Regions from separate parts of the Pseudoalteromonas sp. SR45-4 genome, predicted to be linked through region 4. Evidence: predicted binding sites of a transcription regulator. Region 4 holds the regulator's gene; each other region holds the start of a gene.

The links. Region 4 encodes sigma-54, which starts transcription at its own class of promoters, with help from an activator protein. Its sites were predicted from a motif close to GTTGGCACGNNNNTNGNNT; they were not measured.
Region 1: the regulator sigma-54 is predicted to act here: its motif matches at 4,793-4,811, upstream of H5058_RS02280 (flagellar assembly protein FlgT).
Region 2: the regulator sigma-54 is predicted to act here: its motif matches at 2,561-2,579, upstream of fliE (flagellar hook-basal body complex protein FliE).
Region 3: the regulator sigma-54 is predicted to act here: its motif matches at 4,481-4,499, upstream of H5058_RS12270 (EF-hand domain-containing protein).

Annotation. Positions count from the first base shown of each region.
Region 1 is NZ_JACJDO010000003.1:38,231-46,404, reverse strand. It holds gene flgB (flagellar basal body rod protein FlgB) at 1-111, opposite strand, end outside; gene H5058_RS02310 (protein-glutamate O-methyltransferase CheR) at 729-1,559, opposite strand; gene H5058_RS02305 (chemotaxis protein CheV) at 1,580-2,515, opposite strand; gene flgA (flagellar basal body P-ring formation chaperone FlgA) at 2,654-3,361, shown strand; gene flgM (flagellar biosynthesis anti-sigma factor FlgM) at 3,438-3,758, shown strand; gene flgN (flagellar export chaperone FlgN) at 3,751-4,182, shown strand; gene H5058_RS02285 (LPP20 family lipoprotein) at 4,274-4,732, opposite strand; gene H5058_RS02280 (flagellar assembly protein FlgT) at 4,888-6,081, shown strand; gene H5058_RS02275 (LysR substrate-binding domain-containing protein) at 6,078-6,980, opposite strand; gene H5058_RS02270 (glutathione peroxidase) at 7,094-7,822, shown strand; gene H5058_RS02265 (dihydrolipoyl dehydrogenase) at 7,893-8,174, shown strand, end outside.
Region 2 is NZ_JACJDO010000003.1:62,307-70,480, reverse strand. It holds gene fliG (flagellar motor switch protein FliG) at 1-459, opposite strand, end outside; gene fliF (flagellar basal-body MS-ring/collar protein FliF) at 452-2,167, opposite strand; gene fliE (flagellar hook-basal body complex protein FliE) at 2,188-2,520, opposite strand; gene H5058_RS02410 (sigma-54 dependent transcriptional regulator) at 2,681-4,141, opposite strand; gene H5058_RS02405 (PAS domain-containing sensor histidine kinase) at 4,138-5,250, opposite strand; gene H5058_RS02400 (DNA-3-methyladenine glycosylase I) at 5,397-5,993, shown strand; gene H5058_RS02395 (sigma-54 dependent transcriptional regulator) at 6,134-7,567, opposite strand; gene fliS (flagellar export chaperone FliS) at 7,942-8,174, shown strand, end outside.
Region 3 is NZ_JACJDO010000028.1:9,609-17,782, reverse strand. It holds gene pepQ (Xaa-Pro dipeptidase) at 1-1,208, shown strand, start outside; gene H5058_RS12285 (YigZ family protein) at 1,287-1,901, shown strand; gene H5058_RS12280 (TrkH family potassium uptake protein) at 1,951-3,402, shown strand; gene H5058_RS12275 (flagellar brake protein) at 3,442-4,113, shown strand; gene H5058_RS12270 (EF-hand domain-containing protein) at 4,582-4,794, shown strand; gene H5058_RS12265 (calmodulin) at 4,944-5,156, shown strand; gene H5058_RS12260 (EF-hand domain-containing protein) at 5,225-5,440, shown strand; gene trkA (Trk system potassium transporter TrkA) at 5,516-6,892, opposite strand; gene rsmB (16S rRNA (cytosine(967)-C(5))-methyltransferase RsmB) at 6,980-8,174, opposite strand, start outside.
Region 4 is NZ_JACJDO010000001.1:94,692-102,865, reverse strand. It holds gene H5058_RS00500 (mechanosensitive ion channel family protein) at 84-1,040, shown strand; gene mgtE (magnesium transporter) at 1,128-2,486, opposite strand; gene H5058_RS00490 (HPr family phosphocarrier protein) at 2,634-2,906, opposite strand; gene rapZ (RNase adapter RapZ) at 2,950-3,795, opposite strand; gene ptsN (PTS IIA-like nitrogen regulatory protein PtsN) at 3,817-4,269, opposite strand; gene hpf (ribosome hibernation promoting factor) at 4,274-4,561, opposite strand; gene H5058_RS00470 (RNA polymerase factor sigma-54) at 4,588-6,081, opposite strand; gene lptB (LPS export ABC transporter ATP-binding protein) at 6,151-6,876, opposite strand; gene lptA (lipopolysaccharide transport periplasmic protein LptA) at 6,873-7,418, opposite strand; gene lptC (LPS export ABC transporter periplasmic protein LptC) at 7,408-7,965, opposite strand; gene kdsC (3-deoxy-manno-octulosonate-8-phosphatase KdsC) at 7,962-8,174, opposite strand, start outside.

The DNA.
Region 1 (8,174 bases), on a different contig from region 4:
GCCCGGCGTATCAGCATTAGCGATATTGGTAGCGAGCATTTCGGCTCTTTGCGAACGGATCAACATAGCATGCGGGTGCACACCAAGCGCTTTATCAAAACTGATAGCCATAACCATCTCCAAAAAATTGACTTAGCTTGAACAAAGCAAGAAATAAGCCATTTAACTAATTTTTGTTTAAAGTTATTTACTAAGCTAATTAAACATAGCTATTTAAAGTGCAGGTTTTAGGGAGATTTTAAGGCAATAAGTAAATTGATATGAGCCAATACAGTTATTATAAAAAATGCCAGCAGTTAAAAACTCTAAAGCACATTTGCACAATGGATGCGAATGGCAGTAAATGAGCAGTGATTTAAACAGATAATTTATCTATTTTTTCTTCTCTAAAGCGCAGCGCCCTCTTTGTGAATAAAGCATTTAAATATTATTTTGCACAAAGTGAAAACAATGAGGGAAATGAGGAGTAACTTAAACATATAATCTAGTAGTTTTACCTCTCTAAAGTGCAGCACTTCATAGCCTTTTTGTGGATATACTTGCTTAAATATATTGGCACAATGCGCTTTAAATAAGGGGAGGTGCGAAGCTATAACTTATACACAGTGCTTGGTAATACACAAAGCTTGGCTAATTACTTGCTTATCGCTAAAACGAAAAACGACGCTAAATGCGTCGTTTAAAATAATGCTTAAAATGTGCAAACTGCTCACACTTCACACTTGCAGTTATTTCTTTTGATAAATAATACCAGGGTTACATCTAACCATATCAAAATCATTACTTAAACCGCTCATTGATTCCGACGCACCTAAAAGTAAATAACCTTTAGGGTTAAGTGCTTGAGAAAATTTAGCAATAATTTTTGCTTTTACTTCTGGTGCAAAGTAAATCAACACATTGCGGCAAAATATAATATCAAACTTGCCTAAAAGCGCGTATGAGTCGAGTAAATTAAGGTGTCTAAAGTTAACCTGCTTTTTTATTGGGTCGATAACCTGAGCCATACCATTGCCGCTGTCTTTAAAAAACTTTTTGCGGCGTTCGGCCGAGAGCCCTCTTGCTAGTGCTAACGCGTCATACTCGGCGTGTTTACACATATCCAGCATAGTATTTGATATATCGGTAGCCACTATTTGCGCTCCCATGCGTAAAACCCCAGGAGAACTTGTCTGAAACTCAGCAACCGACATAGCAATTGAATATGGTTCTTGACCAGAAGAGCTTGCCGCAGACCATATTTTTAATGGCCTGTTAAGCCCTTTAAACTCTGGAAACAGTTTAGTTTTTAATAACTCAAACGGATATTGATCTCTAAACCATAGGGTTTCATTGGTGGTCATTGCATCAACCACTGCAGCGCGTAATTGGCGCTCATGCAAACCCAAGGTTTTATTTACTAGCTGTGACAAAGACTCAACATTAAATCGCTTCATTAACGGCGCTAAACGGCTTTTAACCAAGTATTGTTTGTTTTCGCCTAATACAATACCGCACTGTTGTTCTAAAAATAAGCGAAATTGATCGTATTCACTTTGCTGTAAATCTTTACTATTCAAATCAATAACACCTATATTTATTAATCACAATGAACCCATTTTCTTACTGCTGTTGCGAGTTCGTCGGGATTAAATTTTGCAATAAAGTCATCTGCACCTACTTTTTCAACCATGGCCTGATTAAACACGCCACTTAACGAGGTATGTAAAATAACATGTAATGGTGCCAATTTAGGATCGGCTTTTATTTCGGCGGTTAATGTATAGCCATCCATTTCAGGCATTTCTACATCCGAAATAAGTAACCCTACACGTTCTGTAATATCGTTTACGCAGTCATGTTCGGCTATTTCTTTTAATCGCTTAAGTGCTTCTTTACCATTTTTGGCAAGCTCAGTTTGAACGCCAAGTGGCTCTAATGCTCGCTTAACTTGGTTTCGTGCTACTGCTGAGTCATCGGCAATAAAAACAATTCGCTCGCCTAAATCTTTTTTAATGTCACCTTGTGTAGCCGCAACATCGGCACTTACTTCGGTATTAACTGGGCAAATTTCGTTTAATATTTTTTCTACATCTAAAATTTCAACTAATTCGTTTTCTATTTCAGTTACAGCAGTTAAGTAAGAATACCGGCCTGCACCTGGCGGTGGCGGCATTATTTTTTCCCAGTTCATATTTACAATACGCTCTACACCGCCAACTAAAAAGCCTTGAACGGTACGATTATATTCAGCAATAATTATAAAACTGTCTTTAATATTTTCAATTGGACGCCCACCCACAGCCATAGAAAGGTCGATAACCGAAATAGTTTGGCCGCGAATATGGGCAACACCACGAATGTAAGCATTTGATTTTGGCATATTGGTAAGAGGAGGACATTGCAGTACCTCTCTCACTTTAAACACATTAATCCCAAAACGCTGACGCCCTCTGAGTTTAAATAGTAGTAGCTCTAAGCGGTTTTGCCCCACCAACTGGGTTCGTTGGTTTACTGAGTCTAAAATACCTGCCATTCAAATCTCCTAAAAAACAAACTATACGGAACGATAATTGCTTTGAATCTATAAAGTCACATAATACAACGGGAGCGTCTACTTTTTGACGCTAAATATTTATACCCTGTTTTAACCTATAAGCATAGCCGAAACATTATGAGTTTGTTAAAAAAAATCAGAAGATACAGTGTTTTTTATGTTCTTACTAGCCTCTGTTTAACTTTGCCTTTAGAGGCAAAAGTATTTAGCAAAGACATATTACAACAAATGGCTATAACTCATGTTGCTGCGCAAATTAACAACCTTGATGAAAATAAAATACAGCTTAGTGCGTTACCGCTCGACCCCCGCACTCCCGATCGCAGTTGCGAATCAGAGCCTGAGTTATTACTCCCCAGCGATCCGCCTTTTAATCGCCAAGTAACATTACAAATAAAATGTAACGACACTAACAACTGGGCCCAGTATGTACACGTAAGAGTAACCGAAACGGCTCCTGTTGTAGTTGCTAATGTAAATTTAGCTCGCGGCGAAGTAATAACTGCGGCGCATTTAAGTATTGAAATGCGCTCAACTCACTTTATCAGAGTACAATATTTAGATAACCCAGCATTATTAATAGGCAGCCGAAGTAAACGAAATATACGCAGCGGAATGCCACTTTTACTTAGCCAAATATGCATGGTGTGCAAAGGCGATGCTGTAAATATTAATGCTAATATTAAGGGCTTAAAAGTTAAAACAACCGGTATTGCACTTGAGGATGGTAGCCTTGGCGAGCAAGTTAAAGTAAAAAACAAAAAAACCGGTAAAGTTTTAAATGCACGCGTAGATGGTGTAGAGTCTGTACAAGTTAATATATAATTTAAATTTATACTAAAGTATCTTATGTATATGCCGATAACTTGGCATTAGTTGGGTAATATACAGGTTTAATATTATGGTAGGTCAAGTTAATAAAAGTAATCAACAAGCAAATGTGTTAACTAACACTAAGCAGCAAAAAGTTGATATACAAAGAGATAATGCAAATACGCAAGCTGCACAGTCTTCGGCGCCTAAAGCTGCCAGCGACTCTGTAAGCTTAACCCCGCAAGCTAAACAGCTGAAAACTCTGCAAGATAAAGCGCAGCAGTCTCCTGGTTTTGATACCGATAAAGTGGCAGAGCTTAAAAAAGCAATCACTGAGGGTAAATACCAAATAGACAGCGAAAAACTTGCAAAAAACCTAGCTGAATTTGAGTTTAACGTTTATGGCTGATCACAATAGTTTAATTACTATTAAACTAAATGAGCAACACAATTGCTTAGAGTCGCTTAATATTTTATTAAATGACGAGCTAACATCTATTGCCTCGCGCCGTGGTGAAGGTTTAAAAGAAATTGCCCAACAAAAAATGTCTTTTTTAACCACGCTAAGCAACCTCGATAAAGAGCTCAACAAGTTGATTGCCAATAACGATGAGCAAACAACCGAGATCACCGATTTAATTAAACTAATACGCAGCAAGCTTGAGCAATGCCAAAAGCAAAATGAAGTAAATGCCCACGCAGCGCATCAAGCACAATTAAGCGTTAAACAATTAAAAGATATTTTAATTGGTGCCCCCTCTTCTATGACCTACGACCAAGCCGGTAGTGTAATAAACACCGATAATAACTTGGTACGTAATTTAAAAGCTTAATTTAAAATAACGTCCTACATAATAAAAAAGCCTTAACTGTTGATCAGCTAAGGCTTTTTTTGTTTTTAGAGTTACTAACGTTTTTAGGGGGCTAGTAATAAGTTACTTTTTTAACTTCTCGGGGTTTAATTTCGCCTATGTACAGGTCGTGCACGCGCTTCATATTTAGTTCAAGCTCAGTTATATAGGTGTCGTCTACCGCGTAGGCTTTTATAACTTGTGCGCCTTTAATAATGCCCTGCACTTTGCTTTGTAGGTAATCGTCTTGTGCTATTGAACCTGCAACTGTAGTACCTGCGGTAATTTGTTGCCCATACACTTGCTCTGCAAGCTCTCGATACGCTTCTAGCTTAGAAGCTTTAATAGCCATTAACTGCTTTTGCGACTTATTAACACCCGACTGCAGGCTAATAGGTGCATAACCCACGGCTTTTAATACCGGGTAGTTGTTTGGCTCTACATATTTGTATTCAACGTGCTTATCAAACATATTGCTACAACCGCTTAAGGTTATGCATCCTAACGTGATAAGTAATGGCATTACTCGCATAGTACCTAGCCCTAAAAAACAAATTAAATAATTATACGATACTTATGCAGGTTTAATGCCATTGGCACTTAAGTGGTATTTACTCATATATAACATTGGTACGCTCCTTGCTGTATAACTTATGCTAATAGCTAAAATTTAACTGGAGTAAATGTATGAATTCGTTTTTATCATCGGTATTTGCAGGATTAAGCGCAACTGCTTTATTAACGTTTTCGCCTTTTACTGCAGCGCAGTGGTATGAGTCGACCGGCCATGCACAAGTTAAAAGTAGCGATGTAGGCGCAGCTAAATCTGCAGCAATTAAAGATGCCATTACACAAGCGTTAGTGTTCTCTGGTGCGCGGGTAAGCTCGGTACAAACCTTAGTAGACGGCGTGCTAATGCAAGATCAGCTTAAAATAAGCAGCCATGGCGAAATTCAAAAAATAGAACTTGTGAGCGAAGAACGTCATAATAATCAGCTAGCTATTACACTACGCTTAGATATTTTTGCGCAAACAGAGCAATGCCCACAAAGTAGTTTTAAAAAGTTTGTGGCCGTTACCCAAAGCCAGCTTAATCATCGTGAACAAGCCCGCATGGGTCAAATATTTGACATAGATAAAGCGGTTAGCAAAAATATTTATACCGCATTGCAAAAGTCAAAAATGAGCGCTGTACCTATTGCTTATTACAACAACGCAATAAAGGTCGATAAGTATTTTTCGCAGCAACACGACTACTCTAATGCGCAACTAGAAGATATTTCCTCGCGTAGTAACGCGCAGTACGTTTTATTAAGCCAAATAACCAATCTATCAACTAGCGATAAGCTCAATAGCGACTATGCCTTTTGGCAAGACGAAAGCTATCAACGTAGTTATCAAATAGAGTTTACCCTTTTTGATGGCACTACTTATGAACAGCTTTGGCAAAATAGCTATAAAAACCAAGCTATTTGGCCATTTGAAAAAACCGCTATTGTTGATGTTAACAGTAGTATGTTTTGGCAATCACCCTATGGGCAAAGCATAAACGATATAAACCAAACGCTAAGTTACGATTTACAATCAGCTATGGCTTGCTTGCCTACTCAAGGAAAAATTATGCACCTTGATCAGGGCAACATAGTGATTAACTTAGGTAAAGCGCACGGCCTTAAAAAAGGCCAACTACTTAGCATAGCGCACCACAATTACCTAACAGACGCGTTAGGCAATACTATGCCACATAAAGTGATTACCCTTAATAGCATTCGTGTTGAGCAGTTGTATCAACAAAGTGCCATTGCGGTAAGCATTAATAATGCACCACTTCCGGGCGTGCAAATTAACGATATAGTCGAAATAGTTAGCCAAAACCTTTAATTCAAGACTTTAGTTAATTTAGCCTTTAAATTAGGGTGAGCCGACAACCATTCACCCAATTGTTCAACCCCCGATAAATGCGGGTAATGCTTCCTACATGCAAATACTATATTGCGCTGCTGATTAGGATAAATAGCTAAATAATTAACCCCTACGCGCTCAGTACAAGCCAATTTAGGCACAAATGTAACCCCGTCATCCATAGCCACCAGCGCCAGTAATGTTTCTAAACTATTACCCTGATACTGGCTCGACACATTAACTCCTGCCGAAAAACAAAACTGTTGGGCTTGATCTTTAAAGCAATGGCCATCACTTAACATTAATAGGCTGCATCCTTGTAATTCGCGCAGCGCTACTTTTTTTTGCTGAGCTAATGAATTATCGTGTGATACAGCCACTAAAAAATCTTCTTTGTATAAATTAACGCTATGGTACTTTTTTAGCTCGGGTACATCAGCCAAAATTGCAAAGTCGAGCTCACCGTTATCTAGCGCTTCTAAAATTGTAGCGGTTTGCATTTCAATAAACGAAAAGCGACTATTAATAAACGCCTCTTTCATTGAAGTGAGTAATACCGGCAGTAAATAAGGCGCAATGGTTGGAATAATACCAATAGTTAACTTACCCTGTAGCGGCTCGTTTGACGTAGCAGCAAGCTCTTTAAGTATTTGTGTTTGTTCTAAAATAACATTAATTTGTGTTAATAAACGCTCGCCTTTAGCGGTTAATGTTACCTGTTTAGTAGAGCGGTCAAATAAAGTAACACCTAGCTCCTGTTCGAGTTTTTTTACTTGACCACTTAATGTTGGCTGGCTTACAAAGCACGCATCGGCTGCTTTACGAAAGTGCTTAAAGTGCGCTATGGCTTTTACATACTCTAAATCTTTTAAGTTCATATTCATTACCAGACTGATAGCTTATACCTATCAGTTTAATACAAACAAACGATTGGAACTATATTTAAATCACCGCCATAATGGCTATCAACAAATCAAGAGGAACAAAAATTATGTTAAACAATATTGAAGGCAAAACAATCCCAAGCGTTACATTTGCAACTCGTCAAAACGATGAATGGAAATCAGTAACAACAGACGACATTTTTAAAGGTAAAACGGTTGTTGTATTTTCACTACCGGGTGCATTTACACCAACGTGTTCGTCTACTCATTTACCACGTTACAACGAACTGGCTGGTGTATTTAAGCAAAACGGCGTTGACGAAATTGTATGTTTATCGGTAAACGACACCTTTGTAATGAACGCATGGGCTGAGCATCAAGAAGCGCAAAACATTACTTTACTACCAGACGGTAACGGCGAATTTACTGACGGCATGGGCATGTTAGTAGACAAAAACGACCTAGGTTTTGGTAAGCGCAGCTGGAGATACTCTATGCTTGTAAAAGATGGCGTGATCGACAAAATGTTCATCGAACCAGATTTACCAGGCGACCCGTTTGAAGTATCTGACGCAGATACAATGCTTGACTACATCAACCCTAAGCAAGCTAAACCAGAGCCAGTAACTGTATTTACTAAACCTGGTTGTCCGTTCTGTTCAAAAGCTAAAGCGCTTCTTACAGAAAAAGGCTTTGCATTTGAAGAAATTGTTATGGGCTCAGGCGCATCACTAACAAGCCTTAAAGCAGTATCTGGCCGTGAAACCGTTCCACAAGTATTTATTGGCGGTAAGCACATTGGTGGCTCAGACGATTTAGAAAAATACTTTGCTTAATTAATAATTTTGCTCAATTAGTAAATATAAATAGGGGCACTGGTTGCCCCTATTTTATAAGGAAAAAATAATGAAAGAATTGCAAACCGACGTTGTTATTATTGGTGCGGGTACTGCGGGTTTAAGTGCTTATCGTAATGCTAAACAATTTACAAATAACGTACTTATGATCGAATCAGGCCCTTACGGCACTACCTGCGCACGAGTTGGTTGCATGCCGAGTAAATTATTAATTGCAGCTGCTGAAGCTGCGCACTCAATCACAATGGCACCTGCATTTGGTGTACACAGCTCTGCACCACGTATTAATGGTAAAGAAGTGATGGCACGCGTTAAAAGCGAACGCGACCGC
Region 2 (8,174 bases), on a different contig from region 4:
CTCAGGCTCTAAATAAGATAATACAATGGTTTGAATTTGCGGATGCTCATTACGAATAATGTTAGCTACTTGTTTCGAGTCCATCCACTTTAACGAATCAAGTCCTTTAGCGCCCGATCCCATTACTATTTGGTCAATTAAGCTAGCGGCTTTATCTTCACCTAATGCAGCAGTAAGCGCTTTTTTAATAAAGTCTTCTGATTGAAAACCAATTGTACTAAAGCTTTGAATTTGCTCTATAAATAAATTATGTACTGCGCTTATTTTAGCTTGCGATAGATCCTGCAAACCGGCCATCGCCATACCCACTTTTTGCACCTGTTTGGGCTCTAAGTGTTTGAGTATTTGCGCTGCATCTTCTTCAGATAAACTTAATAGCAGTATGGCCGCTTTATCTACGCCATCTAGCTTATCAACATCGAAAGCTGCTGGGAGTTGTTTTTGGTTTTGATCAGTCATCTTCTGTTAACCACGCTTTCACTACTTGTGATGATAGTTCTGGTTCATTAGCTACAAGGGCACGTACGGCTTTAAGTAAGTCTTCGTCACCATGTAAATCGGGTAGCTGCAGTGTACCATCGCTTGAGAAGCCAACTGAAGCAGAATCAAAGTCTTTATTTAGCATATCTAAGCTATTATCGCCAATATCAACCCCTGAGCTAAGTGCATCTTCATCGTACTCATCAAGCGTGCTGTCTGGGTAAATTAAGCGTTTTAGCATAGGTTTAACTACAGCCATAATCAACACAATAATAACCAATGCAGCCAGTACTAAGCGTACTATTTTCATAAACCAGTCTTGTTCCCATAAAGGTACTTCAAAACTCATATCTACGGCTTCTCGTACAAAGGGAACTGTTACTACTTCTAGGGCATCGCCGCGCTGTATATCAAAGCCAACACCACCTTGTAATAAACGTCGAATATTTGACAGTGCCTCAACCGAGCGCGGGGTCATGGTGGTTTCACCGTTTTCGCCCACTGTTGGCAAATAATCAACCGCTACCGATACACTAATTCTGCGAATCGTGCCGCTTTGTTGGCGCTTATGCGAAATAGTAGTATCGAGCTCATAGTTACGCGTGGCTTCTTTATGCGTACGACTCGGTGAAGTAGCACTTCCTGCGCCGCCTTGGCCTGCTACTTCTGGAATATCTGAATTTACCGGAGGCTGATTACTTAACGCGCCAGGAATACCCACAGCTAAGCCGCCTATGTTGTTTTCCTCAAACGTGGTTTCGCTTCTTACCGCTGGTAGGTCTGGGTTATAACGTTTTTGCGTTTCTTCTAATGAGCTAAAGTCCATACTCAAATCAACTTGCGCAGTGTAATTACTCAAACCAACAATAGGGATTAAAATGCTATCAATTTTTTCTAGGTATTCTTGCTCGCGCTTACGCTCTAGGTCGTACTCTTTACGAGAACGCGCAGAAAGTGAGCTTTGTGAGCCCGAATTTAATAAACGGCCATTTTGATCGGTAACCGTTACACGTGCAGGCTCTAATCCTTGCACTGCTGAGGCTATCATATCCACCACAGAGTCTACTTCTTCGCTGTTAAGCGAGCGTCCGCGTTTAAGCGTAAGTACGACCGTTGCTGATGGTTTTTTCTCTCTGCGGGCAAATACGTTTTCTTTTGGAATAGCTAACAGCACCTTGGCGCGAGTGATGTTATTAAGCTCTTCTATAGTGCGGGCAAGTTGCTGCTCTCGGCCATGCTTTAGGCGCTCGCGCTCTAAGCGTTGGCTTACACCAAAGCCCATGTCTTGCATTATTATGTCTGAACCAGAAGTAGGACCTTGATCCAAGCCTTCGCGAGTCATTAGTAATTTTATATTTTGGTATTCGCTTTCATCAACCGACACTACATTGCCATCTAGTTGATAATCTATTTTTTGCGCATCTAAAAAATCAAGCGTTTGAATTAGCTCTTCGGTGGGCATTTTACCTAATGGGCGCATATCTGGCTGACGTGCCCAAATAATCACAAAAATGGCAATTGCCAAACAAATCGCCAGTGCAATAATAAGGGTAACTTGACGCAATACATCAACACCGCTTAACGCACTTAAATAGCCCGACTTTTGTTCTTGTTGATCGTCACTATCGCTTTGCTCAATACCGCCACTAGCAAGTGCAAGATCTGTAGATTGATTAGATTGCGCCACAATTATTCTCCACTACCTGATTAAACAGGCATATTCATGATTTCTTTGTAAGCTTCAACAAGTTTATTACGCACTTGTACGGTCGCTTCAAATGCAACAGAAGATTTTTGCGAAGCAATCATTGCCTCTGCAAGCGATACGCTTCTGTCGCCCATTTCAACCGCTTTTACTTTTTGACCTGTGTCTTGCTGTAACTCATGCACAGTATTGAGCGCATTGCTAAGCATATCGCCAAATTGTGCTGATGACGTAGACTGAACTTGCGTAGGCAATTTATTAATTTGATTATTACGGCCCGCTTCTAAGGCCATTGATTGCATTTCTTGAAATACAGCGCTATTTTGAATTTTCATTATTTGTCTCTAACAATGCAGTTAACTCTTAAGGTTAATAAAGCACAAAACGTGCCACATAAATAAAGCTTTAAATACATGGTGTTACAGTTAGTTTTTACTTAGTCAGAGTTTTGACAGCCCTAAATTCAAGGTATTGAATTTAGGGCTTTTTTGAAGGTTATGCAGGAAGTGAAATACCTAAGTCGCGCATTTGCGCTAGTTTATAACGTAAAGTTCGCGGGCTAATACCCAAAGTTTCGGCTACGTCTTTACGCTTGCCTTGGCAACGCGCAAGTGTTTCTAAAATAATTCGATGCTCTTTATCTTTAAGCTCATCTTTATAACTGCCTGTATCTTGAGCGAGTAAATCTGATTTTTGCTCATTCGGTGTTTGCTCATCAAGCTTTTCATCACCCGACTTTTCGTCATTAATAATGGCTGTTGTTTTACTATCGTAATAGGCGCTAGTTAACGCACTTTCACTAATTGCTGGCTCTACTACAAAGTTACTTGGGGCTAAGTTTTCAATAAAAATAGCTTGCTCACTTATGCTGTTGCCATTGCGCAGTATAAGCGCACGCTGAATTACGTTATCAAGCTCACGCACATTACCTGGCCATGTATGGCTAAGGAGCTTTTGCTCAGCTTGCTTATCTAAAATAGCCAGCGGCTGCTTAGCTTTTATTAAATGGCGTTCAATTAAGTGCTTCGCCAACACAATTATATCGCCAGGGCGCTCGCACAATGGCCGCCACATTAGCGGAAAAACGTTAAGGCGATAATATAAATCTTCCCTAAACTGATTATTTGCAACCGCTTGTTTTAAATCGCGATTACTGGTTGCGAGTATGCGTACATCCAGCGCAATGGTTTTACGACTCCCTAAGCGTTCAACTTCGCGCTCTTGTAATACACGCAGTAGTTTAACTTGTAAGCCTAAATCCATTTCGGTAATTTCATCAAGTAAAATTGTACCGCCCTGTGCTTGCTCAAACTTACCTGGGCATGCCTGAATCGCGCCAGTAAAAGCGCCTTTTTCGTAGCCAAATAATGTTGCTTCTAGCATGTTTTCAGGAATCGCCGCACAGTTAATAGCCACAAAGGGCTTTGCAGCACGCGCTGATTTATCATGAATAAACCGCGCTAATACTTCTTTGCCCGAGCCACTTGGCCCCAGCACCATAACACTGGCGTCTGATTTAGCTACCCTGCTTGCAAGCTCCAACAATTGAATACTCGTTGGATCGGCAACAATAGGGCCGTCGGTTTCTTTAGGTTTTTCGGGCAAATAGCGGCTCACCATATTTAATAGCACCTCGGGTGCAAATGGTTTGGCCATATAATCAATCGCGCCTAAGCGCATTGCCTCTACCGCATCGTCAATAGTTGCGTAAGCGGTCATCATTAAGACCGGTAAATCGGGGTAATTTAATTTAATACTGCGCAGTAAATCTAGGCCGCTCATAGCGCCCATTTGCACATCGCTCACCACTAACGAAAAGGATTCTTTTTTAAGTAGTAACATTGCTTGCTCAGCACTGTCGGCAGCAACGCATTCAATACCCGACATTTCTAGGGTATCTATTAATGCTTCGCGAAGTCCTGCGTCGTCCTCTACAACTAAAATAGTATTACTCATAACGATTCCTCTAATTTAGATGCTGCGCTAATTGGCAATAACAGATTAAAACAAGCGCCGCCATGTACATTATTAGTCACCTCAATACGCCCTTGGTGCGCATTAGCAACAGAGCTAACAACCGCCAACCCTAAGCCTGTGCCTTGGCTGCTAGTGGTAAAAAATGGTTCAAACAGTTTATCTACCTGCTGTAGGTCAACACCTGGGCCATTATCACTCACGCTAATGCGTACAAAATCTGGGGTTTGCAAATCGCGCATTGCACTTACTTGCACTTGTGCCCCAGCGCCTATAATTTGAATACTGTTATGAATCAGGTTTTGAATCGCACTGGCAAGCGCGGTTTTATTCCCTAAAATCGCAATGTCGGGCTCAGGTAAGCTTACATCAAGCTCACTGTTATTAAGCGTTACCATGGCATCTGCACCGGTTTTTACTTCGCTTAATAATTGCTGCATAGACACCTGCTCAACCACATGCTGATCGCCACTTTTGGCAAATAGCAGCATGTCGTTTACTTGATTTTCTAAATCTTTTAAGCGCGACATTAATTTAGTTTGAAAGTTATCGCGCGACGCTTCTGGTAAGCGTTTTGAACCTAAATTAGCAGCATAAAGCATAGCTGCCGACAGCGGCGTACGTACTTGGTGCGCCAAAGATGCCACCATTTTACCCAGCGCACTTAAACGCTGCATATGTGCAACCCGCTTTTGTAAGCGGCGGGTTTCGCTCAAGTCTGTCATTAAAATAAGTTGCCCAGGCTCTGGGGCAAGTGCGGTAATATCAAGTTTTATTAAGCGCCCGTCTTTTAAAGACACTTCGTGGCCATCATCTTGCTGAGGCCGAAAAGAGCGCTGAATAACACTAAACCACTTTTCGCCTTCAAGCGGCTCGCCAAGCATATCAATCGCAATTTGATTCGCTTTCGCTATCATACCTTTACCATCAAGCACAATTACTCCTGCGGGCATAGTATCTACTAAATGCGAAAGCCAACTAGCCTGTTTACGCAGATCACTTAACTCCCCTATATACTCCTCTTGAAGTAAACATGGGTTATACTGATTTGCAGAAATAAACTGTGGTTTTAACACACTAGCAAGTGCCATAATCAAATCTCTAATTGATGCAGATACAGTTTCAAATGCACAATTTATACCACCTTTTATTACCATGTATATCATTGAGTTACACAGTAAAAATGCGCGACATTAAAATGACGCGCAAATAAAAGCACCGCAACTAAGGAACTATAATGACCAAGCAAACCCGTTGCTCATGGCTCGACACCAGCAAACCCGACTACGTTGCATACCACGATAACGAATGGGGAGTGCCTGTGTATGACGATAAAAAACTGTTTGAATTTTTAACGCTGGAGTCGGCGCAAGCAGGATTGAGTTGGTACACTATTTTAAAAAAGCGTAATGGTTATAAAAATGCTTTTGCCGACTTTGATGTACACAAAGTAGCAGCATTTACCGAGCAAGATATTGAGCGACTAATGCTTGATGCGGGTATTGTGCGTAATCGCTTAAAAATTGCCGCTACTGTAAATAACGCCAAATGCTTTATTAAAATTCAGCAAGAATTTGGTAGCTTTAGTAACTATCAATGGCAGTTTGTTGGCAATAAGCCGCAAGTAAATAATTTAAACTCTGATGATGACACACCAGCAATTACCCCTACCTCAAGCGCATTTGCTAAAGATTTAAAAAAGCGTGGTTTTAAGTTTTTAGGGCCAACAACCGTATACGCCCATATGCAAGCCTGCGGTATGGTTAACGATCACAGTAATAAATGTTTTAGAAAAGAAGAAGTTAAAAAGCTAGGGGCTAGGCAAACAGTCTGATTTCAGGCTTTTAATCAAGCCTCTGTAATTAGTGCGCGCGTCAGCAAGCTTAACGCAGCAAAAGCTAAACGCTGTGCTTGGTTATTTTTTACCTAAAGCCTGAACCCTGACACCTAAAACCTGATAGCTACCCTTAGCTTTTAATCTCTCGACAAGTTATATTTTTTCATTTTTTCGACCAAAGTAGTGCGGCGTACTCCGAGTATTTCGGCGGCGCGAGCAACTACATAATCAAAGCGCTCTAATGCTTGAGTAATTAAGTTAATTTCTAGCTCGGCTAAGTATTCTTTAAGCTCAATCCCTTCGCTGGGTAACAAGCCTGAATCTGCTGCTGTAGAGTGTTCGGGCTCATCGTCATAGTCGCTAAAGTCAGTGCTAAATATGTCGTTAAAAGCATCGCGCTCCATTAACTCTTCTGGGTACTGTGGTTCATAGGCTTCAACTTCAATATAACGATACTTAGCCGGTAAATCAGGAACATCTACCACTTTTTCCGGGAACATTATCACCATTCGCTCAACTAAGTTTGCAAGCTCGCGAATATTACCCGGCCAACTATGCTCTTTTAAACTCTCGACCGCGCGCTCAGTAAACTTAGCGGTTGAGCCACTTTGCTCATTAACGCGGCGCATTAACTCTTTTAATAACAGCGGTATGTCATCGGCGCGCTGAGTAAGCGACGGGCTTTCAATAGGGAATACGTTTAATCGGTAGTATAAATCTTCACGAAACGTGCCTTGCTCTATCATGGTTTCGAGGTTGCGATGGGTTGCAGCAATAATGCGCACATCAGCCTGAATCGCTTTTGTACCACCTACTCGCTCATAACTGCGTTCTTGCAATACGCGCAGCAATTTAACTTGCATTTGCAGCGGCATATCGCCTATTTCATCTAAAAATAGTGTACCGCCTTGCGCCAGTTCAAAACGCCCTTTACGAGCAGAAATTGCCCCTGTAAATGCGCCTTTTTCATGGCCAAACAATTCACTTTCGAGCAACTCCCCCGGAATCGCACCACAGTTAACTGGTACAAAAGGCCCTTTAAGGCGTTTAGACAATAAATGTACGTTACGCGCCACCACCTCTTTACCTGTGCCCGACTCACCTAAAATAAGTACATTAGCATCGGTTTTTGCTACTTGCTCAATTAAAAAGCGCAGGTCTTTAACCGCAGATGTTTCACCTACTAGGCCATCAAAAGTATTGTGTGGTTTACTGTGTTTGTGCTCAATAGGCAACATGCGCTGATATTGTTGGCAGTCGTGTAATAGTTGCGTGGTTATTTCGTGGCTAAATGGCTCACAAATTAACCCCACTACATTAGCAATACTCAGTAAAGGCTTGAGTGTTTCGCCAATTAGTAAAAAAGGAAACGTAGGGTAGCGTTTAATTAAACTTTCGTGATCAAGCGCCTGCAATGCACCTAAAATTACAATGCATTCTTTACTTTGATACTTACTACATGCTTGCTCAAAGTCGGCTTCCGTTTGTAATTGCACCGCTTCACCAATAAAAGTAAGTGAGGCATATAATCCTATCGAGCGATTGTTATTATTATCTAAAATTAAGATCATATTTAGCGGGCCATTCATTTCACTAATTTATTTTGTTAATCAAATTGTAAGCCAGTTGAAATTGTATGCAAGCACTAGTGGCGACTTTTTGACATAAACGCCAAAAAACAGACACTTTAATTAAAGCAATAATACTTAAGGATTAACCATTAAGTATTAAGGTTATAAAGGCCCCCTACATTCGCATAATAAATTAATCGCAAAGCTTAATACTTAAATTAGAGATATAAAGTCACTTTATAATAAAAATATTCACTAATATTTACTTAAGTTGCTGCCTTAAATGCCGATAAGTAAGTATATATAAAATGCTTGGCATTATAATTGCTGGCATTGTATTAATATTTTTAGTTATCAAAATTTAGGATCTTCTCATGGCACATGCATCAATTAAAAAATACGGTCAAGTTCGTGCAAGCAGCATTAGCGAAATGACACCTTACGAACAAATCAACCTAATTTTTAGTAACATTATTGGGCGCTTAGCTGCAACCAAAGGTTTTATTGAACGCAAAGAAATTGAAAAAAAGGGCGAAAACATTTCAGCCTGCATTTTACTTTTTGGCGCATTACAAGACGCACTTAATTTTGACGTTGAGCAAGGCTC
Region 3 (8,174 bases), on a different contig from region 4:
AGCGTCAGTTTTTAGATGATATGTATTATCCATTTAAAGTTAATCCACACTTTAAAGCTTGGTTACCAGTACTAGACAATCCACATTGCTGGATTGTGGTAAATGGTAGCGACAAGCCTAAACTTATTTTTTATCGTCCGGTTGATTTTTGGCATAAAGTGCCAGATGAGCCGCGCGATTTTTGGGCTGAGTATTTTGACATTGAATTGTTATTACAGCCCGATCAGGTTGAAAAGCTATTGCCCTACGACAAAGCTAACTACGCTTATGTGGGCGAATACTTAGAAGTAGCACAAGCACTAGGCTTTAGTGTTATGAATCCTGAGCCGGTACTAAATTACTTTCATTACCACCGCGCTTATAAAACCCAATATGAGCTTGAATGTTTACGTAACGCCAACCGTATTGCAGTAGATGGCCACAAAGCTGCCCGCGATACCTTTTTTAATGGTGGCAGTGAGTTTGATATTCAGCAAGCTTACTTAATGGCAACTCGCCAAAGTGAAAACGAAATGCCTTATGGCAACATTGTGGCGCTAAATGAAAACTGCGCCATTTTGCACTACACGCACTTTGAGGCAAAAGCACCGCAGCAACACAACTCATTTTTAATAGATGCAGGGGCTAATTTTAATGGCTATGCGGCAGATATTACCCGTACGTATGACTTTAAAAAACAAGGCGAATTTGCAGAGCTAGTGCAAGCAATGACTGCAGCGCAAATAGAGTTAGGTACGGGGTTAAAACCCGGCATGCTTTATGGTGATTTACATGTTGAGTGTCACAATAGAGTTGCACAAATACTTAGCGACTTTGATATTGTTAAGCTACCGGCTGAGGAAATAGTTGAACGTAAAATTACCTCTACCTTCTTCCCACATGGTTTAGGGCATCACCTAGGTTTACAAGTGCACGACATGGGTGGTTTTATGGCTGATGAAATGGGCGCACAACAAGCAGCTCCAGAGGGACATCCATTTTTGCGTTGTACTCGCATAATTGAAAAAAACCAAGTGTTTACTATTGAGCCTGGGCTATACTTTATCGACTCTTTGCTAGGCGATTTAGCACAAACCGATAATAAACAGTTTATTAATTGGCAAAAGGTAGAGTCGTTTAAGCCTTATGGTGGTATTCGTATTGAAGATAACATCATAGTACACGAAGATAGCCTTGAGAATATGACACGAAATTTAGCGCTAGATTAATCACGCGTTAGACTAGCTGTATTATAAAGAGGGGCCTGTTGGCCCCATTTTTTGGTTTATAACTTGGTTCATCAACGAATGTCAGAATATAAATACCCAGCAGCAGATGTTTTTCATCAAGAAGAGATTAAAAAAAGCACCTTTATTGTGCATATTGCACATACCCCAGATTTAAGTTCAGCTAAAGCGTTTATAAAAAGTATTGAAACTAAGTATGCCGATGCACGGCATAATTGCTGGGCTCACGTAGCGGGTAAACCAGGAGGAAGCCATGTGTATGGGTTTTCGGATGATGGTGAGCCAAATGGCACCGCCGGTAAACCCATGTTAAATGTGCTTATGGGCTCAGGGCTTGGTGAAGTTACCGCTGTGGTTACGCGTTATTTTGGTGGTATAAAGCTAGGTACAGGCGGTTTAGTACGTGCTTATGGAGGCACATTAAATAATGCATTAGCTAACTTATCAACGATAAATAAAGTGCCAAGTATTGAGCTAATTGGTAGTAGTGAATACAGTATGCAAGGCGTTATTGAGCAACTATTAAAAACGAAGTATCAAGTGCTTAACATCGATAAGCAATTTACTGCTAATATTGAATGGGTTATTACTATTGATAGCCGCCAAGCGACGCAAGCAATTAAAGATATTTTTGATTTAAGCCACGGCGCGGTTGAGTTAACCATTAAAGAGTAAGACAATATCTTACTCGTTAAACTTACTAATAATAAAAGCGATACGCTAAATGCAATTTCGTACCATTATAAAAATCCTTGGGCAACTTGTTGCACTGTTTAGTATTACCATGGTGCCTCCGGCAATCGTGTCTTTAATTTATAAAGACGGTGGTGGTGTTCCTTTTGTTTTGGCTTTTATTTTTAGTGTCACTATTGGCTTAATGGCTTATTACCCTAACCGCCACGAAGATGGCGATTTAAAAGCGCGGGAAGGGTTTTTAATTGTTGTGTTGTTTTGGTTGGTACTTGGCGCGTTTGCATCCTTACCGCTGATATTTTTACAAGAGCCAAACCTATCACTGGCTGATGCGGTATTTGAAGCGTTTTCGGGGTTAACCACCACCGGAGCAACGGTACTAACCGGTATAGAGTACTTGCCTAAATCGGTATTATTTTATCGCCAACAACTACAGTGGTTTGGCGGTATGGGGATCATTGTATTGGCGGTTGCTATTTTACCTATGCTAGGGGTTGGTGGTATGCAGCTATATCGCGCCGAAATACCAGGGCCAGTAAAAGACTCTAAAATGACCCCGCGAATTGCCGACACCGCAAAGCACCTTTGGTATATATATGTGTCAATTACGCTTGCGTGTACCTTGGCATATTGGATTGCAGGCATGGATTGGTTTGACGCAATAAGCCATGCGTTCTCAACGGTCGCCATTGGTGGGTTTTCTACTTATGATGCCTCTATGGGGCATTTTGATAGCCCAGTAATTAACTTTATTTGTGTGTTCTTTTTAATTATTGCAGCCATTAACTTTTCACTGCATTACGCTGCGGTAGCAAGTAGAAATATCAGTGTTTATATTCGCGACCCTGAGTTTAAAGTGTTTTTATGTATTCAGTTAGCGCTGGTGGTGATTTGCTTTACCGTGCTTTCGTCTCATGAAGTGTATGCCAATGGCGATGAAACACTCGACCAAGCGCTATTTCATGCTGTTTCAATTAGCAGTACGGCAGGATTTGCCACCGATAACTTTTCGGCTTGGCCATTATTTTTACCAATACTGCTTATATTTTCGAGCTTTATAGGTGGCTGTGCGGGCTCTACCGGTGGCGGTATGAAAGTGGTGCGCGTATTCTTACTATACTTACAAGGCGTGCGAGAGCTTAATAGGCTAGTGCATCCTCGGGCTATATATTCTATCAAGTTAGGCAGCAAAGCGTTGCCAGACAAAGTAGTAGAAGCTGTATGGGGGTTTTTCTCAGCGTACGCATTGGTGTTTATAATTATTATGCTAGCGCTGATGGGAACCGGTATGGATAACATTACAGCATTTTCTGCTACTGCAGCGTGTTTAAATAACCTTGGCCCGGGCTTAGGAGATGTTGCATCGCACTATGGGTCTATTAGTGATGGTGCTAAATGGTTGCTTACTATTGCTATGGTATTTGGCCGTTTAGAAATATTTACTTTATTAGTGCTGTTTACGCCTACATTTTGGCGCGGATAATTTAATTGTTAGTTTATAAAGAGTATTAGGGAAAAGGATATGCCAACAACTAACCTAGAAAAGTTACACCAAATAATGTCTGGTGCCATGGTTGATCTTGAAATTTTAACACCAACAGCCAGCAAGCGTGTAAAAACAGAGTTTATAGGTTTGCTCGAAAATCGATTTATTATTTTAAACTATCCGAGCTCAAAGCGCCTGCCTACAGCAAGCGACTACCTGCACGATGGGGTAATGGTGGTAGTAAGAGCACTAATAGAGGGAAGTGGTGGGCAGGTTATCGCTTTTCGTCAGCAAATAATGTCAGTTGCATCTCATCCCGCACGCTTACTTTTTATTAATTACCCAAAGCAAGTGCAGTTATTCGATTTACGCTCGCAAACTCGTATACCTACCTTATTATCGGCCAAGCTAAAACTTAGTGATGACAGGATACTCGACGGGGTAATTAAAGATATTTCGCTAACGGGCGTAAAGTTTGATCTTAAAGACAAAGCCCAGGCCGAAAACATTAAAGGGATGCAATGCTCAATCATCCTCGATAGCAGTAATAAGCAAGTTAAAGACTTTCAGGGAGAAATTTGTAGCGTGAAAGAACACGTTCAAGGTGCTTACTGTGGAATAAAGCTATTAGCCAGCGAAGAAGAAATGAAAAGCTTTATGGGGGATCACTTTATTGACCCTTCAATACTCCAATCAGAAACCGAGTAACTGTACATTTCGCTATTTTGCAACAAAATAGCGATTTATTAAATTTAATTTTAAATAACGCATACCTGCATTGATAAAAATAAAATAATCGATAAAAAACAATTATTTATAAAAATAAAAGCTATTGGTTATTTTCATTTCAAAAATTATTCAGCTGTAACCGAGTTGAATACCCCAGCTAAACAGTCTCCTTACAGTGTGTATTTATAATCTGTGGCGTTTTTTGCTTTTTGTAAGGCATTGAATTTGTTCGAACTTATTGTTTGGGCTTAAAGTGTGTTGCAAAAAGGCAACAAAAATAGACAGTTAATTATCACCTTTAAGTGCATGTTACCTTTAACTAATTGAAGTTATTGATGTTTTAAATGTTGGCATCGAAGTTGTAATAGTTAAGCTGTATTGCATTAAACGTGATTTAAAGTGAAGCACTTAATCGCAGTTAACATAAACTTTGAAGGAAGATTGATTATGAAAACATTAAATAAAACGTTAGCACTTACCGCTCTAGCATCGTCATCAGCCGCTTTTGCAGCAAGTGATTTTGATACCCTTGATGTAGATGGTAATGGCGCAATTAGTCAAAGCGAAGCTGCTGTTGATGCAGAGTTAATGAGTATTTTCTCAGAGCTTGATACTGACCAAAACGGTGAGTTATCAAAAGAAGAATTTTCTAAAGCATAAGCAAAATGCAAGGTTGATAAAATTCTGTGTTGCCAAAGACAACCTAAGTAAGCAAGGGAGCTTATGAAAAAGAATAACAAGGAAAGTATAAACCTTAGTATATCTAATTTTTTGATAAAGCATTGAATAACATAGTAAAGGATTAAATTATGAAACAGTTAAATAAAGCACTCGCACTTATCGCTCTAGCATCGTCATCAGCCGCTTTTGCAGCAAGTGATTTTGATACCCTTGATGTAGATGGTAATGGCGCAATTAGCCAAAGTGAAGCGTCGGTAGATTCCGATTTAATCGCACAATTTGCAGAGTTAGATACAGATGGTAACGGTGAGCTTTCTAAAGCAGAGTTTGCTAACTACTAATTACTTTTTCGGTTATTTTTCACAGCCAGGGATTTCTGAGAAGGACCTCTCATTTTTAGGAGATTATTATGAAAGTATTAAATACATCACTTGCGATTTTAGTTTTAGCGTCTTCAGCAGCAGCCTATGCAGCAGTGGATTTTGCCTCTTTTGATACCAACGGCGATGGTGTTATTTCTCAGCAAGAAGCTGCGGCAAATACACAGTTAGTAAAAATATTTGATCAGCTAGATACTGACGGTAATGGCGAGCTTTCTAAAGAAGAGTTTTCCAAAGTACAATAAAGCTTTAGTACCCTATATTAAAAAAGCAGCTTAACTAAGCTGCTTTTTTGTGTTTAAAGTACCAACAATGTACTGCTATAAAAATATAGCGCTCACCTGAAATAGTTTTTCTACAATATTAATGTGCTTTTTATCAATTAAGAACATGATGACATGGTCGCCCGACATAATAATGGTATCGTCGTGGGCAATAAGCACGTCGTCGTTACGTACTACAGCACCAATAGTAGTACCTGCTGGGAGTTTTATATCCCTTACAGTTCGGCCAACTACTTTAGATGTATTTTCATCACCATGGGCAACAGCTTCAATAGCTTCAGCTGCACCTTTGCGTAGTGAATATACGTTAACAATATCGCCGCGGCGAACATGAGTAAGTAATGCCGAAATAGTGGCTTCTTGTGGTGAAATTGCAATATCAATATCGCCGCCTTGTACTAAGTCAACGTATGCACTGCGTTGAATAAGTACCATGGTTTTTTGTGCGCCCATACGTTTTGCTAGCATGGCCGACATTATATTTACTTCATCATCGTTGGTTACCGCAATAAACACATCAACCTGATCTATATGCTCTTCTGACAATAGCTCTTGGTCTGACGCATCTCCGCAAAAAACAATCGTGTTGTCGAGCATTTCAGAGAGTTGCTCGGCGCGCTCTTTGCTGCGCTCAATTAATTTTACACTGTGATTTTTTTCCAGTGAGCGCGCTAGGCCTGCGCCTATATTACCGCCACCAGCAATCATAATGTTTTTATATGAACGCTCTAACCTTTGGAGTTCGTTCATAACGGCGCGGATGTGTTTAGTGGCTGCTATAAAAAACACTTCATCATCGGCTTCAATAATTGTTGTGCCTAGAGGTTTTATCGCTTTTCCTTGGCGATAAATAGCGGCTACACGAGTTTCCACATTGGGAATATGCTGTTTAAGCGTAGATAGCGCATAACCTACTAATAAACCGCCATAGTAAGCTTTTACAGCAACCAAAGAGAGCATGCCATCGGCAAACTGCAGCACTTGCAATGCGCCTGGGTAGTCTATTAAGCGGCGAATGTACTTAGTTACTAATGCCTCAGGAGCAATATAGTGATCGACCGGCAAGTCATCGTTATGAAACAGCTTTTCACGATACTTTAAATATTGCTCAGAACGAATTCGGGCTATTTTAGTCGGGGTATTAAAAATACTATACGCAACTTGGCAGGCAACCATGTTTACTTCATCTGAACTGGTTACCGCGATAATCATATCGGCGTCTTCCGCACCGGCTCTGCGAAGTACATCTGGGTGAGCGCCGTGACCAGCAACGCCTTGTAGGTCATACTTATCTTGAAGCTCGCGTAAGCGGTTGCCGTCAATATCAACGACCGTTATTTCGTTTTGTTCACCAACTAAATTTTCAGCTAGTGTGCCGCCTACTTGGCCAGCTCCGAGTATGATTATTTTCATTATTTACCAGTGTTATAAGTACCTATTGCTATGAAGTATTAGCTATCTAAAATAAGATAGATAGCTAATTGTTGTGTGCTGTATAGGTTATATTTTTTTAACTAGTTTAGCGTAATAAAAGCCATCGCTTTCACCAGGAAGTAACTGTAAACCAGGTGTGGTGGGCGTGTCTTTATCATGTAGAGGAATATGCTCAACATCATTGTTATTAGCTAAAAACTTAGCAACTTGTTGTTGGTTTTCTTGAGGGAGTACTGAACAAGTAGCGTATACCAAGGTGCCACCTGGCTTTAGAAGCGGCCAAATACTATCGAGTATATCGCCTTGTAATGCTGCTAAATCGGCAATGTCTGATGCACGACGCAACCACTTTATATCGGGGTGGCGGCGAATAACACCGGTAGCCGAGCAAGGTACGTCGAGTAAAATACGATCAAACTGTTTTTCATCCCACCAAGTGTGTGGTTGTGATGCATCACCACATTGTAGGTCGGCACCTAAGCCTATACGAGTTAAGTTTTGCTTAACACGCTCTAGGCGAGTTGCATCGCTATCAAGGGCAAGTACCTCAGCATCGGCCAATTCTAAAATATGACAGGTTTTGCCACCCGGCGCGGCGCAGGCATCTAAAATAGTGTCGTCATCTTTAGGCTCTAAAAAGCGCGCAGCTAACTGTGCAGCAGCATCTTGTACAGAACAAGCACCGGTATCAAACTCGGGTAATGAAAATACATCTCGTGGTTTAGCTAACTTTATCCCATCTATAAAATCAGGGTTAAGTGTATGCTCAATATCGTTAGCTGTTAGCATATCGCTGTATTCTTGCGTGCTGTATTGCGCTTGATTTACACGCAGCCACATAGGCGCTTGCTGTTGGTTTTCTGCAAGCAGATCTTCCCAACTATCAGGATAAGCTTCTTTAACTTGTTTGATAAACCAGTTTGGATGATTGTATAAACACACCGGAATAAGTTTGGCTTTTTCTTCAAGCTCAAGTTGTTGGCGCTGAAAACTACGTAGAATAGCGTTAATAAGTCCTTTTAAACCCAAAGCACGCAATTGTTGTAGTGCATTTACAGTTTCTGAAATTGCCGCATGTGGCGGAACACGCATGTGTTGTAGTTGGTAAATGCCCACATACAATAAAAACTGAAATATTCTACGCTTACCTTTTAACGGCTCCTCAACTAAATGTTGGCAGTAGTTTTCAAGGCTTGGTAAATAGCGTAAAACGCCATAGCAAATTTGCTGTAGCAGGGCTTTATCTTTAGGTGGCAAGCCT
Region 4 (8,174 bases):
TTAATACTGGCGCTATACTTGCAATTGATATGCGAATTCAAGATTGATTCTAATCACATTATAAATCAATAGGTGCAAGTTACATGTTTAGTATTCCCTCAATTAGCGACGCCGAAAAACTTATCGAAGAAAAGCTCGGAGGGTGGTTTGATGTCGTTATAAGCCATATTCCTAATTTTATTGTGGCAGTTATTATTGTCATTCTATTTTCTATGCTGGCTCGCTTTGCCGGTAACTTAATGAAAAATTTATTACGCCGCTCCCTCGATTCAAAACAGATAGCTGATTTAATGGCTTCTATATTTAAAGTGCTGATATTAAGTGTAGGAGTGTTTATAGCACTGGATTTTATGGGCTTAAAAGGCACGGTAACGTCATTACTAGCTGGTGCCGGTATTGTTGGTTTAGCGATTGGTTTTGCATTTCAAGATATGACCGAAAACTTAATAGCAGGTATTGCTATGGGTATTCGTAAGCCATTTAAACCAGGTGATGTAATAAAAACTGATGATGTGTTTGGCTCTGTGCATTCAATAAACCTGCGTAATACACTAATAGAGAGCTTTTATGGGCAGCAAATACTAGTGCCTAATAAAATACTATTTAGAAATGTATTGCGAAACTACAGCACGCTAGGCATTAGACGCATAGAAGTGCCGGTAAGAATTTCATTAACAGAAGACATAGAAAAAGCCGCAAACGTTATTGTGGATAAAATTAATCAATTTGAGTTTGTAATACGCCAAGATGAAACGGCCGTATACGCAGAGAGTTTTGGCGACAGTAGTATTAATTTATTATTGTGGTTTTGGATTAAATACCCTGGTGAGCCAGACTTTATGACAGTACGCCACAAAGGTGTTGTGGCAGTACAGCAAGCACTAAATGAGGCTGATATTCGTATTCCATTCCCAATACGTAGTTTAGATTTTGGGGTTAAAGATGGCGAAAACCTCGATGCAATAATAAGTAATAAAGTAAATACACAATCGTCAAAGCAAGAAGGAGCCGATGGCTCTACAATCAATAAAGAAGACTAGATAACCTGAACGCTGGTTAAATTATATTGCGTAAAAGTTACTTTTAACCAGCGCGTATTTACACAGTAATGTGCGCTGGTTTATTTATTAAACCAGCAACCAAGTTGCGGTGCCTAAAAAGGCAAATATACCTACTATATCGGTTACTGTAGTGAGTATTACACTGCCAGCAAGTGCAGGGTCTATTTTCATACGTTTAAGTATTATAGGAATACACGCACCCGCCACACCCGCAACAACTAAGTTCATAAACATTGCAAACGCCAGTACCGCGCCAAGCATTAAGTCCCATTGCCATAGGGCTATAACACTGGCAATTAAAACAGCCCATAAAATACCGTTTAATGCACCAATGGCGAGCTCTTTTATCATTACAAAACGTTGGTTAGTTTGGTTAATATGACCCACTGCTATACCACGAATAACCAAGGTTAATGACTGGCTACCGGCCACCCCACCCATTGAGGGGACAATGCCGTTAAGCACGGCTAAAATAGGCAGTATTGCTAAAGTGCCTTCAAAAAAGCTGGCAACAAAAGCAGCTGCCAGAGCCGTTAATAAGTTAACACCTAGCCAAACAGAGCGTTTTTTTGAGCTTTTTAAAACCGGTGCAAAGGTATCTTCTTCATCATCAAGACCCGCTAAACCTAATAAGTGATGCTCTGCGTCTTCACGAATTACATCAACAATGTCATCGATAGTAACACGGCCAAGTAGCTGGGCGTTGTCGTCAACTACTGGGGCTGATATCCAGTTATGACGTTCAAATAACTGCGCCACTTCGCTTTCATCCATCGAAATAGGAATAGACTCACAGTCTTCATCCATCAGGTCGTGAACAATTTTTTCGGGCGAATTGGTTAGTAAGGTACTTAACGATAAAGCGCCTAAAAAACAGTTATGCTTATCGACAACGTAAAGGTCGTCGGTACCCTCAGGGAGTTCGCCGCGCAGACGAATGTAACGCAGTACCACATCTAGGGTTACATCAGGGCGAATGGTTACTGTATCTGTGTTCATCAGCGCGCCAGCAGAGCGTTCCTGATAGGAGAGTGCTTGCGTAGCACGTTCTCTATCTTGAATGTCCATGGCGCTAACCACGTCTTTATAAACCGTGTCAGGCAGGCTTCGCAGTACTTCACCTAAGTCATCGTGGCCCATGTCTTCAGTGGCAGCAGCAATGTGCTTAGGTTCCATTTGGGCAATAATGCCTAAACGTACATCTTCAGAGAGTTCTTCAAGGACATCACCTTGTACATCTGGATCAACTAATTGCCAGAGCAGGCGACGAACTTTATGTGGTGATGATTCTAGTAAAAGTGCGGTATCACAAGGAGCTGTTTTTGCCAGCATGCGCCTAACTTGAACAAACTGGCCACTATTGAGTGACTTGGTCACTTGTTGTAATTGTTGTAGTGGATAGTCTTGTTCGAAAGTTTCGGGCATTGGCGTCCTTAATTTATTTTTATAACGTTAGGGAAGAAGTTAGTCATTAACTTCGTTCAGTTTATCTTACTTTTTTTAGCCAAACTAGCTTAAGGTTTCACTAACCCTATATTTTAGCTCGTTTACTTGGTTTAAATAAAGTGCCTACTATTCTTGTTCGTTAAAGCGCTGCGCTATTAATTGGCCAACGGCATGTAAAGCATGCTCTGCATCGGGTCCTTCGCACACTACTTTTACTTCTTTACCTTGGCTGCTTTCTAGTAACATTAAAGCCAGTACGCTATCGCCAGCGGCTTCTTTTTCATCTTGAAATAAGGTAATAGATGCGTCAAATTGTACCGCTAATTGTGCTAATACGGTAGCAGCTCTAGCATGCAGGCCTAGCTTGTTTTTTATTAAAAATGTATTTTCTAAGCGCATAAGATACTCTACTTAAGCTGAACAGATGATTATTTAAATTGAATTATTTTTCTTGCTCGCGATGGCGAATTTTTACATTAGGGTGAGACATAGCAAAGCTTTCACCAATTGTTTGCGCTAAATAAACTGAGCGGTGCTGACCACCAGTACAACCAATAGCAATGGTTAAATAACTGCGATTATTACGCTCTAGGTGTGGTAACCACGTTTGTACAAAGGTTTGAATTTGCCAAGTGAATTTTTGCACAATACTATGACTAGCTAAATAATCTTTTACAGGTTGATCTAATCCAGTTAAAGGCTTGAGCTCCGGTTCCCAGTGTGGGTTTGGTAAAAAACGCGCATCAAAAACATAATCAGCACCTTTGGGAATACCATGCTTAAAGCCAAACGACTCAAAGGTAATGATAAGCTGTTTGTCTTTTTTACCGAGTATGGTTTCACGCATAGATTCAGCAAGTTGATGCACACTTAAATCGGTTGTATCAATGACATGATCAGCCTGCGTTACGAGTACATCGAGTAATTCTTTTTCTTTTTGTATTGCTAAATCTAGCGGTAGCGAATCAATCGAAAGCGGGTGCAAACGACGTGTTTCTGAATAACGGCGGATTAATGTTTGATCGTCGCTATCTAAATAAAATAACGTTGGTTTAGCAAAGTCGGGCAAGTACTCAAGAATATCGTTAAACTGCTGCTGGTCTTTAGGCAGGTTACGCACGTCTATACTAACGGCTATTTTATCGTAGTTATCAGAGACACTGCGCACTAATGAAGGCAGCAAATTTACCGGAATATTATCTACACAATAGTAACCTAAATCTTCTACAACACGTAAAGCAACTGACTTACCAGAACCTGATCGGCCACTTATAATAATTAATTCCATTTACCACCCCTTTATTAGTAACTAGGATTGATTCAAAATAACTTGGTATAACGCTTCATCAGACTTTGCCGCACGCAATTGCTTACAAAACTCTTTATCGTTTAGTTTATCAGCTATTGTGGCTAGTGTTTTCAAGTGCTGCTGGTTATCGCCATCGGGCACTATAAGCGCAACAAAAATATCAACTGGACGATTATCAATTGCATCAAAATTAATAGCGGTTTCGCTTATTAAAATTAAGGCAAGAGGCTCTTGTGCCCCGCTCATACGGCCATGTGGAATTGCTATTCCTCGGCCAATACCGGTACTACCTAACTTTTCTCTTGCCAATAAAGCAGTGAGAATATCTTGCTGAGGTAAATACGGCATTTTTTTATGCGCGAGTTCACTGATGAATTCTAAAATTCTTTTTTTACTATTAAAAAGGACCACAGCTTTGCTGCAGTCCTGGCATATAAGTGAGCTTAATTTCATAGTGTTAGTGTCGAGCAAACTTCTCTTTGTGTTTAATTACTTGACGATCGAGTTTGTCAATCAACGAGTCAATGGCAGCGTACATATCTTGGTGTTCGGTCGATGCAAATAGCTCAGCGCCACTTACAAAAATTGTTGCTTCAGCTTTTTGACTTAATTTTTCTACATCGAGAATAACATGCACATTAGTTATGTGATCTGAGTGTCTTTGCAGCTTTGCAAATTTATTATTTACATAGTCTCTTAATGAGTCTGTAATGTCTACATGACGACCAGTTAAGTTTAGTTGCATCAGCATTTTCCTCTTTGTTGTACGTCTTAAATCAAGCTTTTACGTTGATTCGACGGGGGAATAGCCAGAGATTCGCGATATTTTGCAATTGTCCGTCTAGCTACTTTAATTCCTTGCTCAGCCAATATATCTGCAATCTTGCTATCACTCAATGGTTTGGCTAAGTTTTCTGCAGCTATCAACTTTTTAATCAAGGCACGTATGGCAGTTGATGAACATTCGCCACCATTTTCGGTGCTTACATGGCTTGAAAAAAAGTACTTAAGCTCAAAAATGCCACGTGGAGTGTGCATATATTTTTGCGTAGTGACCCGTGAAATAGTCGACTCGTGCATTTCAACTATTTCGGCAACATCGTTTAAAACCATAGGTTTCATGGCTTCTGGGCCATGTTCAAAAAACGCTTGTTGCTGCTTAACAATACAATTAGTTACTTTCAGGAGGGTTTCGTTTCTACTTTCTAGGCTTTTAATAAACCATTTAGCTTCTTGTAAGTGCGAGCGAATAAATTGGCTGTCACCGCTGGATTTTACTGTACGAGACATAGCCGCATATTGGCTGTTAACACGTATTTTTGGCATGCTATCTGGGTTTAGCTCTACCACCCAGCGGCCTTTTATTTTTTTAACAGACACGTCAGGTATAACGTATTCAGACTCTTCTCTGACAATAGTATCCGCAGGCTTAGGATTAAGCGTATGAATAAGTGTCATTATTTCTTTAAGCTCTTCTTCTTTGAGCTTAGTTTTTTTCATTAACGTACGATAGTCGCGAGCAGCGAGTAAATCGATATGATCAGTTAACACCATTTTTGTTTCGTTAATATAAGGGGTGTCTTTATCAAATTGATTTAATTGAATGCATAAGCATTCTTGCAAGCTGCGAGCTGCAATACCAACAGGATCAAATAATTGAATGCGCTTTAGCACTGCTTCTATTTCATCTAGTTCTACTTCGTGTTCGTCGTCAGTTTCTTGGTTAAAGCTTGCTAAAAGGTCTTCGCAACTGAGGGTTAAAATACCAGAGTCATCTACGGCTTCAACGATAGCTATGGCAATAGCTTCGTCGGTAGGGCTAAAAGGGGTGAGCTGTAATTGCCACATTAAGTATTCATGCAGGGTTTCGGTTGATGCACCTTGATAAATAGATTCATCTTCAGGCATTGGCCCTGATGAAGAGGCAGGCGCTGCGCTCATATATTCATCCCATGATACATCCATGGCCATGTCGTCGCTTATGGTGTCTTTATTTAGTGCTTCGCCGCTATCTTGCTCATACTCGCTTGGGGTGTCGTCAGCAGAGGCGCTAACAGTAATGTCATCTGCTTTTTGCTCGTTTTTACCTGCTGATTCTTCCGTGTAATCTTGTTCATCAACTTCAAGTAATGGGTTGCTATCAAGTGCTTCTTGTATTTCTTGCTGGAGATCCAAGGTACTAAGCTGCAATAAGCGAATAGCCTGTTGCAGTTGCGGAGTCATTGTAAGTTGCTGGCCCATGCGCAGCTGTAATGATTGCCTCATTTATCTCTAACAATCCTTATAAATTGATATGATTAATCTTAGCAGATGCTTATAGTAATAACATAAATATTACAGTTTGAACTGCTCGCCTAAATAAACATCACGTACTGTTTTATCGTTTAATACAAATTCAGGAGTACCAGATGCAATTAGCTCCCCATGAGAAACAATGTAGGCTTTTTCACAAACATCAAGGGTTTCCCTTACATTGTGGTCGGTAATTAGTACGCCAATACCACGATTTTTAAGGTGTTCTATAATTTTTTTAATATCGAGTACTGAAATAGGATCCACGCCAGCAAAGGGCTCATCAAGCAATATAAATTTAGGATCTGCAGCTAAAGCACGTGCTATTTCTACGCGGCGACGTTCACCACCAGATAGCGCCATACCTAAGCTGTCGCGAATATGTTGCAGGCTAAATTCGTCCAATAAACTATTTAGGGTTTCTTCCCTGGCTTGTTTATTTAGTTGCTTACGCGTTTCTAAAATAGCCATTAAATTTTGATACACAGTGAGCTTTCTAAAAATAGAAGATTCTTGTGGTAAATAACCAATACCTAAACGAGCACGGCTGTGCATAGGAAGTAAGGTAATATCGTTATCATCAATTAATATTTTACCTTTGTCGCTAGGAACTAAGCCTACAATCATGTAAAAGGTAGTGGTTTTACCTGCGCCATTTGGGCCAAGTAAACCAACAATGCTGCCAGCTTTTACTTCAAGTCCTACATTTTTAACAACTTCACGGCCTTTATAGCTTTTTGCTAATAGCTCTGCTTTTAATGTACTCATGGCTGACCTTTATTGAGTTTTTGTTCTTTTTTTACGTCTATAGGCACTAAAATAGTGTGTACCCGATCAGTTGAGTTTTCATCTTTTTCAGCACTTATAAGCTGTTGCTCTATATCGTAGGTGATGCTTTTAGCCGTAATTTTTTGCCCAGCTTGAGAAATGTTTGCATCTCCTACCAGGGTTAAAAAACGTTTCGCTACATCGTAACGTACTTCGTTAGCGCTGGCGCTCATGACAGTACCATCTGCTTGCTTTTCTTCAAAATATGCAGGACTGCCCGTGGCAATTAATAGTTGTTTATTATCGCCAAGTTCGTCGCGCTTATGTACTTCTAAACGATCGGCGGTGATACGACGATTGCCGTGAATTATCTCGACATTTTTTTCAAAAATACCAACGTTTTCTTTTAGTTGACCTTCTTGTCGGTCAGCACTAATAGAAATTTGATTAGCTAATGGGGAAGTACTTTGCTCTGCCGCATTACTATTAAATACAAGTATAAGCGATGGAATAATAAGTATTTTTGCAAGGTTATTGGTCATAATATAGTGTTCGCGTATGGTTAATTAGTTTTATCACCTCGGTTGTTAAATTGGCTTCAAGGCCTTTACCGGTGATCTTTAAATTCGGTCCAGTTATAATAACGGGCTGTTCGCTGCGCATAGTGAGTAGCATTATATCTACTTGAATATTGTCGGCGGTAATTTTGTCTATCATTGCGCCATCAATTAAGTTTTGGGCAGTTACATTACCCTCTAAAATTAATTGTCTTTCATCGTAAAGTGTTGCTTCATCAGCATTGATACGCCACGTTTTTTGTCTGTCGTCGTACAATATGAAAGTAGGTTTTTCGAATAAGGTAAATCCTAGCTGCTCGTAAAGCTCCGTTTTAACCGCAGTTACTTTATGGCTAATTTCACCGTTTTCGTCAAAAGCTGTTTGTTTTAGCTCAATGGCGGTGTAATCGGGTTTAGCTATTACTTCTGAGTCGGCTTTAGCAACCGTATTTACCTGAGTAAAATAAGGGTACCAAAGCCAAACCATACAGGTGATGAATAAAACGCTTAAGACTATGCGCGCTATATTCATGAACTGGTGCCTTGGCTAGTTAATGGTTTATTGTTTTCAAGCATAAGTAAGTCGGTTAGCTCTCTTACTGCACCAAAACCACCCGGCATTCGCGTAGTGTAATGTGCTAAGCGTTTAATTAGTGGGTGCGCGTCGTTTACTGCGACTGCAAAGCCAACTAACTCCATAACAGGCATATCAGGGCCATCATCACCAATATAAGCAATTTG